Regions from separate parts of the Tumebacillus amylolyticus genome, predicted to be linked through region 1. Evidence: riboswitches for the same ligand, from Rfam matches in the RefSeq annotation. Region 1 holds a riboswitch; each other region holds the start of a gene.
The links. Region 1 has a riboswitch for S-adenosylmethionine ahead of JJB07_RS14015 (aminotransferase class I/II-fold pyridoxal phosphate-dependent enzyme). Riboswitches for the same ligand answer to the same signal wherever they lie in the genome.
Positions count from the first base shown of each region.

Region 2: it holds a riboswitch for S-adenosylmethionine, as region 1 does, so the genes downstream of both, JJB07_RS04415 (bifunctional homocysteine S-methyltransferase/methylenetetrahydrofolate reductase) here and JJB07_RS14015 (aminotransferase class I/II-fold pyridoxal phosphate-dependent enzyme) in region 1, are expected to answer to the same signal.
Region 3: it holds a riboswitch for S-adenosylmethionine, as region 1 does, so the genes downstream of both, JJB07_RS12640 (methionine ABC transporter ATP-binding protein) here and JJB07_RS14015 (aminotransferase class I/II-fold pyridoxal phosphate-dependent enzyme) in region 1, are expected to answer to the same signal.

Region 1 covers NZ_JAEQNB010000004.1:237,848-242,127, forward strand. Annotated here, with positions in the region: gene JJB07_RS14000 (MFS transporter) at 1-40, opposite strand, end outside; gene JJB07_RS14005 (nitroreductase family protein) at 148-807, shown strand; gene JJB07_RS14010 (DUF3231 family protein) at 911-1,426, shown strand; SAM riboswitch class I at 1,506-1,631, shown strand; gene JJB07_RS14015 (aminotransferase class I/II-fold pyridoxal phosphate-dependent enzyme) at 1,724-2,908, shown strand; gene JJB07_RS14020 (trans-sulfuration enzyme family protein) at 2,901-4,049, shown strand; gene JJB07_RS14025 (cation:proton antiporter) at 4,155-4,280, shown strand, end outside.
Region 2 covers NZ_JAEQNB010000001.1:945,952-950,231, reverse strand. Annotated here, with positions in the region: gene JJB07_RS04415 (bifunctional homocysteine S-methyltransferase/methylenetetrahydrofolate reductase) at 1-1,795, opposite strand, end outside; SAM riboswitch class I at 1,898-2,016, opposite strand; gene JJB07_RS04410 (aldehyde dehydrogenase family protein) at 2,139-3,641, opposite strand; gene JJB07_RS04405 (nitroreductase family protein) at 3,757-4,280, opposite strand, start outside.
Region 3 covers NZ_JAEQNB010000003.1:554,391-558,670, reverse strand. Annotated here, with positions in the region: gene JJB07_RS12645 (beta strand repeat-containing protein) at 1-1,938, opposite strand, end outside; SAM riboswitch class I at 2,143-2,265, shown strand; gene JJB07_RS12640 (methionine ABC transporter ATP-binding protein) at 2,352-3,383, shown strand; gene JJB07_RS12635 (methionine ABC transporter permease) at 3,383-4,054, shown strand; gene JJB07_RS12630 (MetQ/NlpA family ABC transporter substrate-binding protein) at 4,089-4,280, shown strand, end outside.

The DNA.
Region 1 (4,280 bases):
ACAGGGGGAGAAAATGAATCTTCGTTCCGGTGGATTCCAACAGGTTTCACTTCCTCTGCGATTGTAGTGGTGCTCTCTTGTAGTTTGCGGTGTTTGAGGTGTACCCTATGAGTGGAGATTGTTGGACACAGAAGGAGAGTGACATCCATGAACGGTGTAAACCCGCAAGATTTGCTTCAACTCATCGCCACTCGTCGCTCGATCCGCAAATGGACCGACCAAGAAGTTCCGGACGAACTGATCCGCGAAGCGCTGACCGCAGCGACGTGGGCTCCCAACGGCGGCAACTTCCAGCCGTGGCACTTCGTCGTGATCAAGAACCGAGACGTCATCCATCAGATCGCAGACGCCGTCCAGGAAAAAACGCTGCTGATGGCATCGTGGCCGGAAGCGGAAGCCTATGGCGAACATGTGGAGCGTTGGAAGTCTTCCAGCGACTTTTTCCGCACCGCACCTGCTTGTGTGGCGGTGTATATGGGAGACTATCGTTCCATCGCGGACCGACTGCTTGCAGAACGAGGTCGTCAAGACTCGGATGCGGCGGCGATGGAGGATGCGCGCAAAGTCGGCTCTTCGCGACTCCAGACCATCGCGGGGGCGGTCATGCAGATGTTGTTGATGTTCCATGCCCAAGGTCTGGGAGCCGTCTGGATGGCGGGCCCGCAACAGGCGAAGCAGGAGATTGAAGCGATCTTGCCTCCGATGGAAGGCATGGATTTCGTCGCTTTGGTTCCGGTCGGATATCCGGCCCAAGAGCGGGAGTTAACTCGCAAACCTGTAGAAGAAGTGTCCACGTGGTTGAAATAAGCAGGCAGGTCAGGAAAATGAAAAACCATTCGCACATGCGTGCGGATGGTTTTTTTTGTACATGCTAGTAGGCGGGCATTTACACTACACGGAGGTGTTCGAAATGGGAATCTTGAGTGGCAATCCGAAGCATGAACCGATGCATTATGGGGAAGTGGACGCTGTTTGGGGGTCGTTGGCGGCCAAGTACGGGATCATCTCGCATTACCAAGTGTTGTTGAACCAATCGGGGGACGCAGACCTGCGCGACTTCATCGAGCAGTCGATTGATACATGTCGGGAAGAAGCGGCCGAATTGGCGAAGTTGTTGACGGAAAACGGCGTCGCACTGCCGCCCGCAGCGCCTGAAAAGCCCAAGGCGGACCTCGAACTGATCCCGCCTGGCGCACGCCATACGGACATGGAAATTGCATCGATGCTTGCTGTTGACAACGGGGCGGGTCTGGTTGCTTGTTCCAAAATGATGGCGATGTGCATCCGCGAAGACATCGCGGCGCTGTTCATGACGATGCACACCAAAAAAGCGGAGATGGGCCTGCGTCTGCTCCGTATGTTGAAGGAAAAAGGCTGGCTGGTCGTCCCGCCGTTGCACGTGAACACGGCAGAACACCGCGAGTAAATTTATACCTTGACAGAATTTTGCGAGTGCTGTACTGTAATAAAATAATCAGACAAAACAACTGAACAAGCAAGAAACTCTCTTATCCAGAGTAGGCGGAGGGACTGGCCCGATGAAGCCCGGCAACCGACATGCGGTTATTTTTTCAGCACACGCATGCACGGTGCCAATTCCTGCAGGATCTAACGATCCTGAGAGATGAGAGAAAGGACCCCCTTATGTCTACATAAGCAAAGGCCTTTCTCCACTGGGAGAGAGGCCTTTTTTGCTTGCATCACAACTTAGGGGGACTTCAATATGACGCATCTTGAAACCAAATTCGCACAGATTGGCAACCGACGTGACCCGCAAACCGGCTCGGTCTCGTCTCCGATCTACCTCTCCACCACGTACAGCCATCCGCAGCTCGGTGTTTCCACCGGCTTCGACTATACGCGCACCAAGAACCCGACCCGTCAAACGCTCGAAGATGCCATCGCAGAACTCGAAGGCGGCGTGCGCGGGTTTGCCTACGCATCCGGCATGGCGGCGATTGCGGGGGTCTTCGGACTGTTTGCGCAAGGGGACCATCTGATCGTTTCGCACGACTTGTACGGCGGTACCTACCGCTTGATTGAACAGATTCTGCCGAAACAGGGCATCTCCGCCACGTTCGTGGATACAGGGGACGTGCAAGCGGTTGAACAGGCCCTGCAACCCAATACGAAGGGAATTTTCGTCGAAACGCCGACCAACCCGACGATGCGAATCACCGACCTCAGTGCCATAATTGAAGTAGCAAAACGTCATAACGTGTTGACAATCGTAGACAATACGTTCATGACCCCCTATCTGCAACGTCCGTTGACGCTCGGTGCCGACATCGTCGTCCACAGCGCGACCAAGTATCTCGGCGGTCACAACGACGTGCTGGCAGGTCTGGTTGTCGCACGGGAGACAGAAGTAGGAGACAAAATCTACTTCCTGCAAAACTCCATCGGCGCGACACTCGGCCCGCAAGATTGTTGGCTGCTGATGAGAGGGATCAAGACGCTGGCGTTGCGCATGGATCGTCACCAAGAGAACGCCTTGCTCGTCGCCGAATGGTTGGCGGAGCATCCGGCGATCTCCACCGTGTACTTCCCGGGGTTGTTCGGCCATGTAGGTCGTGACATTCATCTGAGCCAAGCAGCAGGATACGGCGGCATGCTGTCGTTTGAAGTGGAGAGCGAAGCACTCGTGGAGCCGTTGTTGCGCCACTTGAAACTGATCACGTTTGCCGAATCGCTTGGCGGGGTGGAATCGCTGATCACCTACCCGGCTCGTCAGACGCACTTTGACATCCCGGAGGAAATTCGCATCTCGGTGGGCGTCACCAATTCCCTGTTGCGACTCTCGGTGGGCATCGAGCACCACAGCGATCTCATTGACGATCTCGCGCAAGCACTGGCAGCGGCAGAGAAGGAAATTGGAGTGAAGGGAGTCCAAGCAAGCCATGAGTGAGAAAAAAATTTCGTTCGCCACCCACGTGTTGCATACGGGCAATGAAATCGATCCGGTAACGGGGGCAGCGGCATTTCCCATCTATCAAGCGTCGACGTTCCACCAAGAAGATCCGTGGAACCCGCCGGCTTACGAATACGCCCGCTCGGGCAACCCGACTCGCCATGCGGTCGAAGATGCAGTCGCCAAACTTGAGGGCGGTACGCGCGGGTTTGCGTTCGGTTCTGGCATGGCGGCGATCACCACGACGTTGTTCCTGTTCTCGCAGGGCGATCATATCGTTGCCTGCGATGACATCTACGGCGGTACGTTCCGGGCGCTGACCCAGTTGATCAACCGCTTCGGCATCGAAACGACGTTCGTCGATGCGACGAATTTGGATGAAATTCGGGCGGCGATTCGTCCGAATACGAAAGGGCTGTTCCTCGAAACACCGTCCAACCCGACGATGAAGATCATCGACTTGGCGGGTGCGGCACAGATTGCCAAGGAACACGGTCTGCTCTCGATCATCGACAACACGTTCATGACGCCGTACCTCCAACGACCGTTGGAACTTGGCATCGACATCGTCATTCACAGTGCGACCAAGTTCTTGGGCGGACATTCGGACGTGGTGGCGGGCGTCGTCGTCACGCGAGATGAGGAGCTGGGCAAACGGTTGTACTTTCTCCAAAATGCATGCGGCGGCGTGCTCGGCCCGCAAGATTGCTTCTTGCTCCAACGCGGGTTGAAGACGCTCAAAGTCCGCATGGATGCGTCCTGCGCCGGTGCGGAAAAAATCGCCCACTATCTCTACGAACGCGGCGACATCGAGCAGGTCTACTATCCGGGCCTGCCGTCTCACGCAGGTCACGAGATTCAAAAGTCACAAGCGGACGGCTTCGGCGCTGTCGTGTCGTTCGACCTCGGTACCGAGGAGCGAGCTCGCAAATTGATGGAACGCGTTCAATTGCCGCTCGTCGCCGTCTCGCTCGGTGCGGTGGAATCGATTCTGTCCTACCCGCGCATGATGTCCCACAACGGCATGCCCGCCGAAGAACGCCTCAAGCGCAAGATCGGCGACGGCTTGCTGCGCTTCTCGATTGGCTTGGAAGACCCGAACGATTTGATCGCCGATCTGGAACAAGCATTGAAGTAAAATTTACCATTGTGTAGAATGACCCATAGAGCATCCTAACGTATACTCCGTATGCTTAGGATGCTTTTTTTCTATGTCATAGATTGTGCAGAAGGTGGGAGAGAGATGGAATCGACAACGATGGAGATGGTGCACCGCTACATCGGTTTGGTTTTGATCGTGCTGGTCGTCGGGATGTTTGGCGGACGATTGGCACGCGTGTTGCGCATCCCGGACGTTGCGTTGTATTTG
Region 2 (4,280 bases), on a different contig from region 1:
TCAAGTACAGGCCGTTGAAATGTTGCACGGCGACGTCGAGCAGTTCCTTGGCGATCTGCACGCCTTCGTGACGGGCGGCCTCGCCTTCGAAGCGCTTGATGCGCTCAAGCGTCGATTCGGCGATTTTGATGCCCGGCACTTCGTTGTGCAGAAATTCTGCATTGCGCGACCCTGTCATCGGCATGATGCCGATGAAGATCGGAACTTGGATGTGCTTCGTCGCTTCGCGGATCGCGAGTAACGTCTCCACGTCATAGACGGGTTGGGTCATGATGAAGTCTGCTCCCGCTTCGACTTTGCGTTCGAGGCGTGCGATGGCCGGCTCCAAATTGCGGACGTGCGGGTTGAACGCCGCTCCGACGACGAAGCGGGCTTTGTTCTTCATCCGACGACCGGAGAAGGCAATTCCTTCATTAAGTTGTTTGACCATGCGGATCAGGTCGAACGACGAGAGATCGAACACGGACGTCGCCCCCGGCAGGTCTCCGACTCGCGCCGGGTCGCCGGTGATGACGAGGACTTGATTCAAGCCCAGTGCGTGCAGACCCAAGAGATGAGATTGCTGCCCGATCAAGTTGCGGTCGCGACAGGCGACGTGGGCGATCGCTTCGATGCCCATTTCACGCTTGAGAATGGCGCCGAGCGCCATGTTGCTGACACGGGTGGTCGCCAGCGAATTGTCGGCGAGGGTGATCGCATCTGCTCCGGCTTCTTGGAGCGCTTTGCTTCCGGCGAGGTACTTTTCGATGTCGAGGTCCTTCGGGGTGTCGTACTCGACGATGATCGTATGGCGTTGACCGACCAGATCGACGATGTTCGGAGACGGAGGCAATTCGATGCGCGGCGTTTCCCGTTCGATGACTTCCGTTTTGGCGGCGAGGGTGGGGTTGATGCGGGGCACGCGTTTTTTTCCCGCGACGGCGTCTGCAATCGCGCGGATGTGTTCCGGCGCAGTGCCGCAACAACCGCCGAGGAGTCCAACGCCTTGGTCGAGCAGTCGAACCGCATAGTCGCCAAAGTACGCGGCGTTGGATTTGTATTGGACTTTGCCGTCGATCATGCCCAGTCGCCCGGCGTTCGGGTAGACGGAGATCGGCATGCCTTCGGGGACGATGGTTTTTTCCAAGGAGCCGAGAATTTCAGCAGGGCCGAGTCGACAGTTCAGACCGACGACGTCGGAGCCTGCCGCTTCCAGTTGGCGAAACGCTTGGGTCAGTTCATACCCGTCTCGGGTGCGGCCGACTTCCAGAAGCGACAGTTGCGAGATGATCGGCGTACCGCTCGAAGCGGCCAGCGGGCGGATGACATCCAACGCCAGCAGCAACTCTTCGACGTCGTAGAAGGTTTCGAGAATCAAACCGTCGACGCCTTCATGCAAGAGCGCAACCGCCTGTTCCTCGTAGATGTCTCGGTATTCCTCCCACTCAGTGCCGCGAATGCGACCGGCGAGGATGGAGCCGATGGAGCCTACGACGAACGCTTCGCGTCCCGATTCCTCCACCGCTTGACGCGCAATCTGCACAGAAGCGCGGTTGATGCGCGTGGTGCGCGTTTCCAAGCCATAGCGTGCCAGCGAATCGCGGTTGGCCGCATAGGAGTTCGTCTCGATGACGTTCGCCCCCGCATCCAGATACGCCATATGCACATCCCGCACCCAATCCGGTTCCGTCAGACACAATTCCTCCGTCGAAGCTCCGATGGCGTTGCCTTGCAAATACAAAAGCGTTGCCATCGCGCCGTCCCCCACCAACACATCAGACCGCAGTCGCGCCCGAAAAGCATGTGATGAATTCACTTTGCTTCCCCACCCCTTCTTCCAAAAAAGTATATAAAAAAGCCTCTTCTCAGGCGTCCAAGAAGAGGCTCATTGTACAATTCGACAATAGATCGAGATCCTCTCTTATCTGCCAAAACGTCCCACATGGACGTAATTGCTGGAATTAGCACCATGTATCACGATTGATACCGGTTGCCGAGGTTTCGTAGGGCCAGTCCCTCCACCTCTCTGGATAAGAGTTGCGTATGAAGTTTTACGAACTTTCAACATACTTTAGAATACATCAAACTCTTCATCGCGTCAATGTGAGAAAAAAAGGGGGAGTGACCGCACACGGCACTCCCCTTTTTTTTGACTGCGCTTAGTTGTAGTTGACCCACACGCTCTTGTGTTGCGTGTAGTTTTCCAGCGCGTATTCGCCCATCTCGCGGCCGATGCCGGAGTGTTTGTACCCGCCAAACGGAGAAGCGGCGTCGAACATGTTGTAGCAGTTGATCCAGACGGAACCTGCTTTGAGCGAGTTCGCGACGGTGAACGCCGTTTTCATGTTCTGCGTCCAGACGCCGGCGGCGAGGCCGTAGGTGGATGCATTGGCGCGTTTGATTACGTCTTCGATGTCGTCAAACGGCATCGTGGCGACAACCGGGCCGAAGATTTCCTCTTGGGCAATCGCCATGTCGTCTTGGACATCGTAGAACACGGTCGGTCGCACGAAGTAGCCGCGGGAGAGGTCGCCCTCGCCGCGCTCACCGCCGATGGCGATCTTGGCTCCCTGTTCCAGACCGCGTTCGATGTAGCCGGTGACGCGGGTCAGTTGTTCTTCGGAGACGAGCGGGCCCATTTGCGTTTTCGGGTCGATGCCGTAGCCTTGGCGCACGTTGCTCGCATGCGTCACCATGTCGGAGAGCACGTTGTCGTATTGGCTTTTGTGGATGTACAGGCGGGAACCTGCCGAGCAGACTTGGCCTTGGTTGAAGAAGATCGCCTGCATCGAGCCTTTGACCGCACGGGAGAAGTCTGCGTCCGGGAAGATGATGTTCGGCGACTTGCCGCCCAGTTCCAGAGAGACGCGCTTGAGATCGACGCTTGCGTTGCTCATGATCAACTTGCCGACTTCGGTGGAGCCGGTGAACGCGATTTTGTCCACGTCACGATGGGTGACGAGCGCGTTGCCCGCCGTTTCGCCGAAGCCCGGCACGATGTTGACGACGCCCGCCGGGAAGCCCGCTTCTTGGACGAGTTTGGCGAGGTAGAGGGCGGACAGCGGCGTTTGCTCTGCCGGTTTGAGAACCACGGTGCAGCCTGTCGCCAGTGCCGCCCCCAGTTTCCAAGCGGCCATCAACAACGGGAAGTTCCACGGGATGATCTGCCCGACGACGCCGATCGGCTCGCGGCGCACGTAGTTGTGCATGTTCGGGATGTTGACCGGAATCACGTCGCCCGAGATCTTGGTGGCCCAGCCTGCGTAATAGCGGAAGTGCTCGACGGTCATCGGAACGTCGAACCCTTTGGCTTCTGCAATCGGCTTGCCGTTGTCGAGCGATTCGATCTCTGCGAATACGTCAGAGTCACGCTCGATCAAGTCGGCCAACGTGTAGATGAGACGGGCACGTTCAGACGGCATCATGCGATGCCACGGGCCGGATTCAAACGCGTCGCGGGCACAGGCGACGGCGCGGTCGATGTCTTCCTTGTCCCCTTCGGCGACGTAGGCGAGAATTTCGTTGTTCGCCGGGTTGTAGATCGGGAACGTCTTGCCGGAGACCGCTTCCACAAATTGACCGCCGACGAACATTTTTTTCACCGTTTTGGACTTTACGAAATCAACCGTGCGCGGGTTGAGTTTATGGCTAATTGCTTCCATCGATTGAAAACCCCCTGTTCTCTATGTACAGCCTGTTACAAAGATATGGGAGGAGGGGACAAAAAAGACCCGCTCGCGTGGGCGGGCGGGTCTTTTTTTCGAGCATTTTCGATTCTTAGAAGGAGTTTTTGACGACGATTTGGTCGAGACCGAAACGGCCGGACGGATGCGCCGGTGTCGCTGCTTTGCCAAGCGAGATCAGGACGGACGGGATGTAGCGGGACGGCACGTTCAGGGCTTCGACGATTTTTTCCTTGTCAAAGCCGCCCATCGGGCAGGTGTCGTAGCCGTATGCTTTGGCTGCGAGCATCAGTTGCATCGCGATGTAGGACGAGTTGCGGATCGCTTCGTCGCGTGCGCCTTGCGGGTTGTTGTCGTACGCCGCTGCGATTTGGCCGAGCAGTACATCGTAGACTTGCTGGGAGATGAAGCCGCCGTCGAGTGCCGGCTTGAAGACAGGTTCTGCGTTTTTGTTCGCTTCGAGGTCGCCGAGCACGAGGATGACAGCCGATGCGTCTGCCACTTGCTGTTGTCCGTACGCGATCGGGAGAATTTTCTCCTTGGTGGCTTGGTCGGTGATCACGACGAGCTTCCAGTGTTGCAGGTTCCAAGAGGACGGAGAGGTTGCCGCCAGTTCGA
Region 3 (4,280 bases), on a different contig from region 1:
TGTTACACGGTTGGTGATGTTCGAAGTCACGTTGCGGAACCCGGTGCGGATGTCGTTGAAGAAGTTTTGGCCGGTGTACGCAGCAGTGCCTGCGAAGTTACGAACGGCGTTCGTCGTGGCACCGCCTGCGTTGCGCACCGCGTTGGTGCCGGCGTTTTTGGTGCCGCTCAGGTATTGATTGAAGCGATTCATGAGAGACGGCGAAGCGGTGACGTAGACGTTTTTGATCGACGGATTTGCTTGGCGAACAGCTTGGACGATCTGAGCGCGGAGGTCGTCGGACATGGTGTTGTCCGACCAGACGTTCAGGTTGCCGGCTCCCGTGGAGGAGCTGTACAGGCCGTAGGTGTTGTTGGAGCCATTGCCGGACGAAGCCCCGTTGGAGCCATAGATGCCGGCGTTGGAACCTGCAACCCCCGCAGTACCTGCCGTGCCGCCGCCGGTCATCCCGTACGCGCGAGCCCCTGACTTGGAACCGCTGTACGTCGAGCCCATATTGGCCCCCGAGGTACGAGTCCCCGTACCGGTGGTGCCGTACGTGCCGGAAGTCGTCCCAGTCCCCGTACCATAGGTGCCCGAGTAATTCGAGGGAGTACCTGCACCGTACGTACCGTAATTCGTACCGGCCCCCGTACCATAGGTGCCGTAATTGTTGCTAGAGCCCGTACCATAAGTTCCGTAATTCGTACCGGCCCCCGTACCATAGGTGCCGTAATTGTTGCTAGACCCCGCCCCAGAAGTTCCGGAGTTCGTGCCTGTTCCCGTGCCATAGGTGCCGTAATTCGTACCGGTCCCTGCACGATTGCCGCGCATTTCGTCACGCCCATAAGTCGTGCCGTAGTTCGTCCCGGCCCCGTACGTGCCGTAGTTGCTGGAACCATAGGTTCCCGAATTGTTGCCTGTGGTATTCGTCCCGTTTGCGTACCCGTTCAGATACCCAACCGTCCCCGGATTGCCGGTTCCGGAAACTTTCCCGGTGCCGCCGACAGTTCCATACGTACCTGCATTGGACCCCGCACCGTAAGTGCCGGCCGTACCAGAGGTCCCATACGTCGAAGCACCGTACGGATTGCTGTAGGAATTCGCATACCCATTCCCGTTAAACACAGAACCTTGCCCGTTCACAGCATTCCCCGTGTTCAACGAGTTGTAGTTCGACGTATTGGTGCCTGTCGCCGTGCCCGAGTTGCCGTAGCCGCTCATGCCCGTATTGGCACCACCGCCATACACGCCATAGCCCGTCTGGTTGTTGCTCTTGATCGACGGAGAATTCGTCCCCCCGACGTTGGCAATCGGCGGCGAAACCAATGCGTACGGCATCGACAAACCGGTCCCGCGCATGATCCCGGTGTTGTTGTTGCTCGCCGCCGTATTCGTCCCCGACTTGCCAACTTGCACCGGAGTGCCTGCACCCTTCGTGGTCGAAGTGCCCACCGGCCCTTGCACACGATGGTCATTCAGCGAAGTCGTCCCCGTATCGCGGCTGCCCGTGATACTTTTCGTCGTGACCCCTTGCTTCGTAATCGCATGACGGTTGGTCGGAGAATTCACAGCCACATACGCCGTGTTGCCGTTCACAATGACACGCGCACTCGACACACCGGGAATCGACGCGATCCGATTCGCCAATTGCGGGTCGGCATGAGCGTTCAGATCGCCCGTTGCAGTCCCGCGATTCCCCGTCGTCAATCCGTTCATACGCCCGCCGCGATCTGCCGCACTGTACCCGCGAATGTTCATGTTGTTCGCACGATCAGGCGTCAGATTGCGCGGAGTATACCGCGGATCACGAGTGTCGAGAACTTTGCCGCCGCGAGAGGTGTCATACGTCTCGTTCTTTCCATCCGGCGACCCGTTCGGTGCCGCCTGATTCGTACAGCCTGCAAGCAGAGATGAGGACAGGAGAAAAACGCCAGCTAGAGTCGTTACCTTTTTCAAAGTGTCTACCTCCTCGGGGCGTTCTATAGTGTGGACGGGCTCGCCACCAATCCGAACTTAGCATCACCGCACACCGACTCTCTCACACGCTGAAAGATTTGGAGGAGAAAAAAACGCTTGACGGTCTTTTTCTCAGGATGGTATACTCCAACCTGTAGTCAAGAGTCAAAACCATTAATTCCGACCGAATAACTTAATATTGTTCTCTTATCCAGAGAGGTGGAGGGGCTGGCCCGATGAAACCTCGGCAACCGTCATGACAACCGTACAAGGTTGAGTGAAATGGTGCCAATTCCTGTAAGACTGTACAGTCTTGACAGATGAGAGACGCGAATCCGCCATGTGCATTTGTGTCCTTCACTGTTGAAGGGCACTTTTTTATTATCCCGGACCATAACGAAGGAGGGACCACGGTGATCATCTTGCAAAATCTTCGCAAAGATTACATCGTAGACAAAAAATCGATCACCGCGCTGAAAAAAATCGATCTCACCATCGAACGCGGCGAAATTTTTGGAATCATCGGCCATTCCGGCGCGGGGAAGTCCACGCTGATCCGCTGTATCAACTTGCTGGAGAAACCGACATCCGGCTCGGTCATCGTGAACGGCCAAGATCTGACACAACTGACCTCGTCCGAATTGCAAACGGCGCGCCGCGAGATCGGGATGATCTTCCAACATTTCAACTTGCTCTCGTCCGCAACCATCTACGAAAACATCGCCTTCCCACTGCGCCTCACCAAGCGTTCGAAGAGCGACGTCGATAAAAAAGTCCGTGAACTGCTCGACCTCGTCGGCCTCACGGACCACGCGAAAAAATACCCGGCGCAACTCTCCGGCGGACAAAAACAACGCGTCGGCATCGCCCGCGCACTCGCCAACGACCCGAAAGTCTTGCTCTGCGACGAAGCCACGTCAGCACTCGACCCGATGACCACCCAGTCGATCTTGAAACTGCTGGGCGACATCAACAAAAAACTTCACCTCACCATCGTGTTGATCACGCACGAAATGCACGTCATCCGCGAAATTTGCGACCGAGTCGGCGTCATCGACGACGGCGAGATCGTGGAACTCGGCCCCGTTGCAGACGTGTTCCTCAACCCGAAGCAGCGCATCACGGAGGAGTTCGTCGAGCAAGTCAGCGATTTCGACTTCCCGTTGGAGCTCTTGGAGCAATACCGCGTCATGCCGGAGTCAGAGCGCAATCGCCACCAAGTCGTGCAAGTCTCGTTCCTCGGCGACACCACGTTCCAGCCGGTGATGTTCCAAGTTTTGCAGTCGCTCCCCGTTCAGTTCAACATCTTGCATGGCACGATCAACCGCATCAAGGACACCCCGTTCGGGCGCTTGGTGTTGGAGATCACGGGGGAACCGGCCGACGCACGGGATGCGGTGCAACAACTGCGAGCACGAGGCTTGCAAGTGGAGGTGCTGCTGTAATGGATTTCAAGGAACTGTTCGTCAACGTCGATTGGACGGATATCTGGAAAGCGCTCGGCGAGACGATGTACATGGTTTCGCTCTCGACGCTGTTCACCGCACTGATCGGTTTGCCGCTTGGCATCTTGGTTGTCTTGACCTCACCGGGTCACTTGTTGCAAAACCGCGGGGTCTACGCCGTCCTGAGTTTTATCATCAACATCTTCCGCTCCATTCCGTTCATCATCTTGATGATCATGCTGATTCCGTTCACGCAGATTCTCGTCGGGACCTCCATCGGGGTGACGGCGGCGATTCCACCGCTGGTGATCGGCAGCGCGCCGTTTTTCGCCCGCTTGGTGGAAGTTTCACTTCGGGAGGTTGACAAAGGCGTCATCGAAATGTCGCAATCGATGGGAGCCACGACTTGGCAGATCATCGCACGGGTCTTGCTTCCCGAAGCTCGCTCCGGCATCGTCGCCGGCATCACGATTACGCTCGTCGCACTCGTGGGCTACACCGCGATGGCGGGTGTCATCGGCGGCGGCGGTCTGGGCGACCTCGCGATTCGCTACGGGTACCAACGATTCCAAACGGACGTTATGATCGTCACCACCGTCATCATGATCGTTCTGGTCCAAGTGTTCCAAAGTGTCGGCGACAAACTCGTCCGTCGCTTCAACCGCAAATAAAAGAAACCCTACTCCTGAAAGGATGATTCCACCCATGAAAAAATTGATCCTCGGCGCTGTCTCTCTGTTGCTCTCCGCTTCCCTCGTCGGCTGCGGCACTTCTGCGAAAAACGATACGGCAGGCTCCACCACCGACGGCGGCAACAAAGTCGTCACCCTGAAAGTCGGCGCTTCTCCGGTTCCGCACGAAGAAATCCTCAAAGCGATCGCACCGCAACTGGAGAAG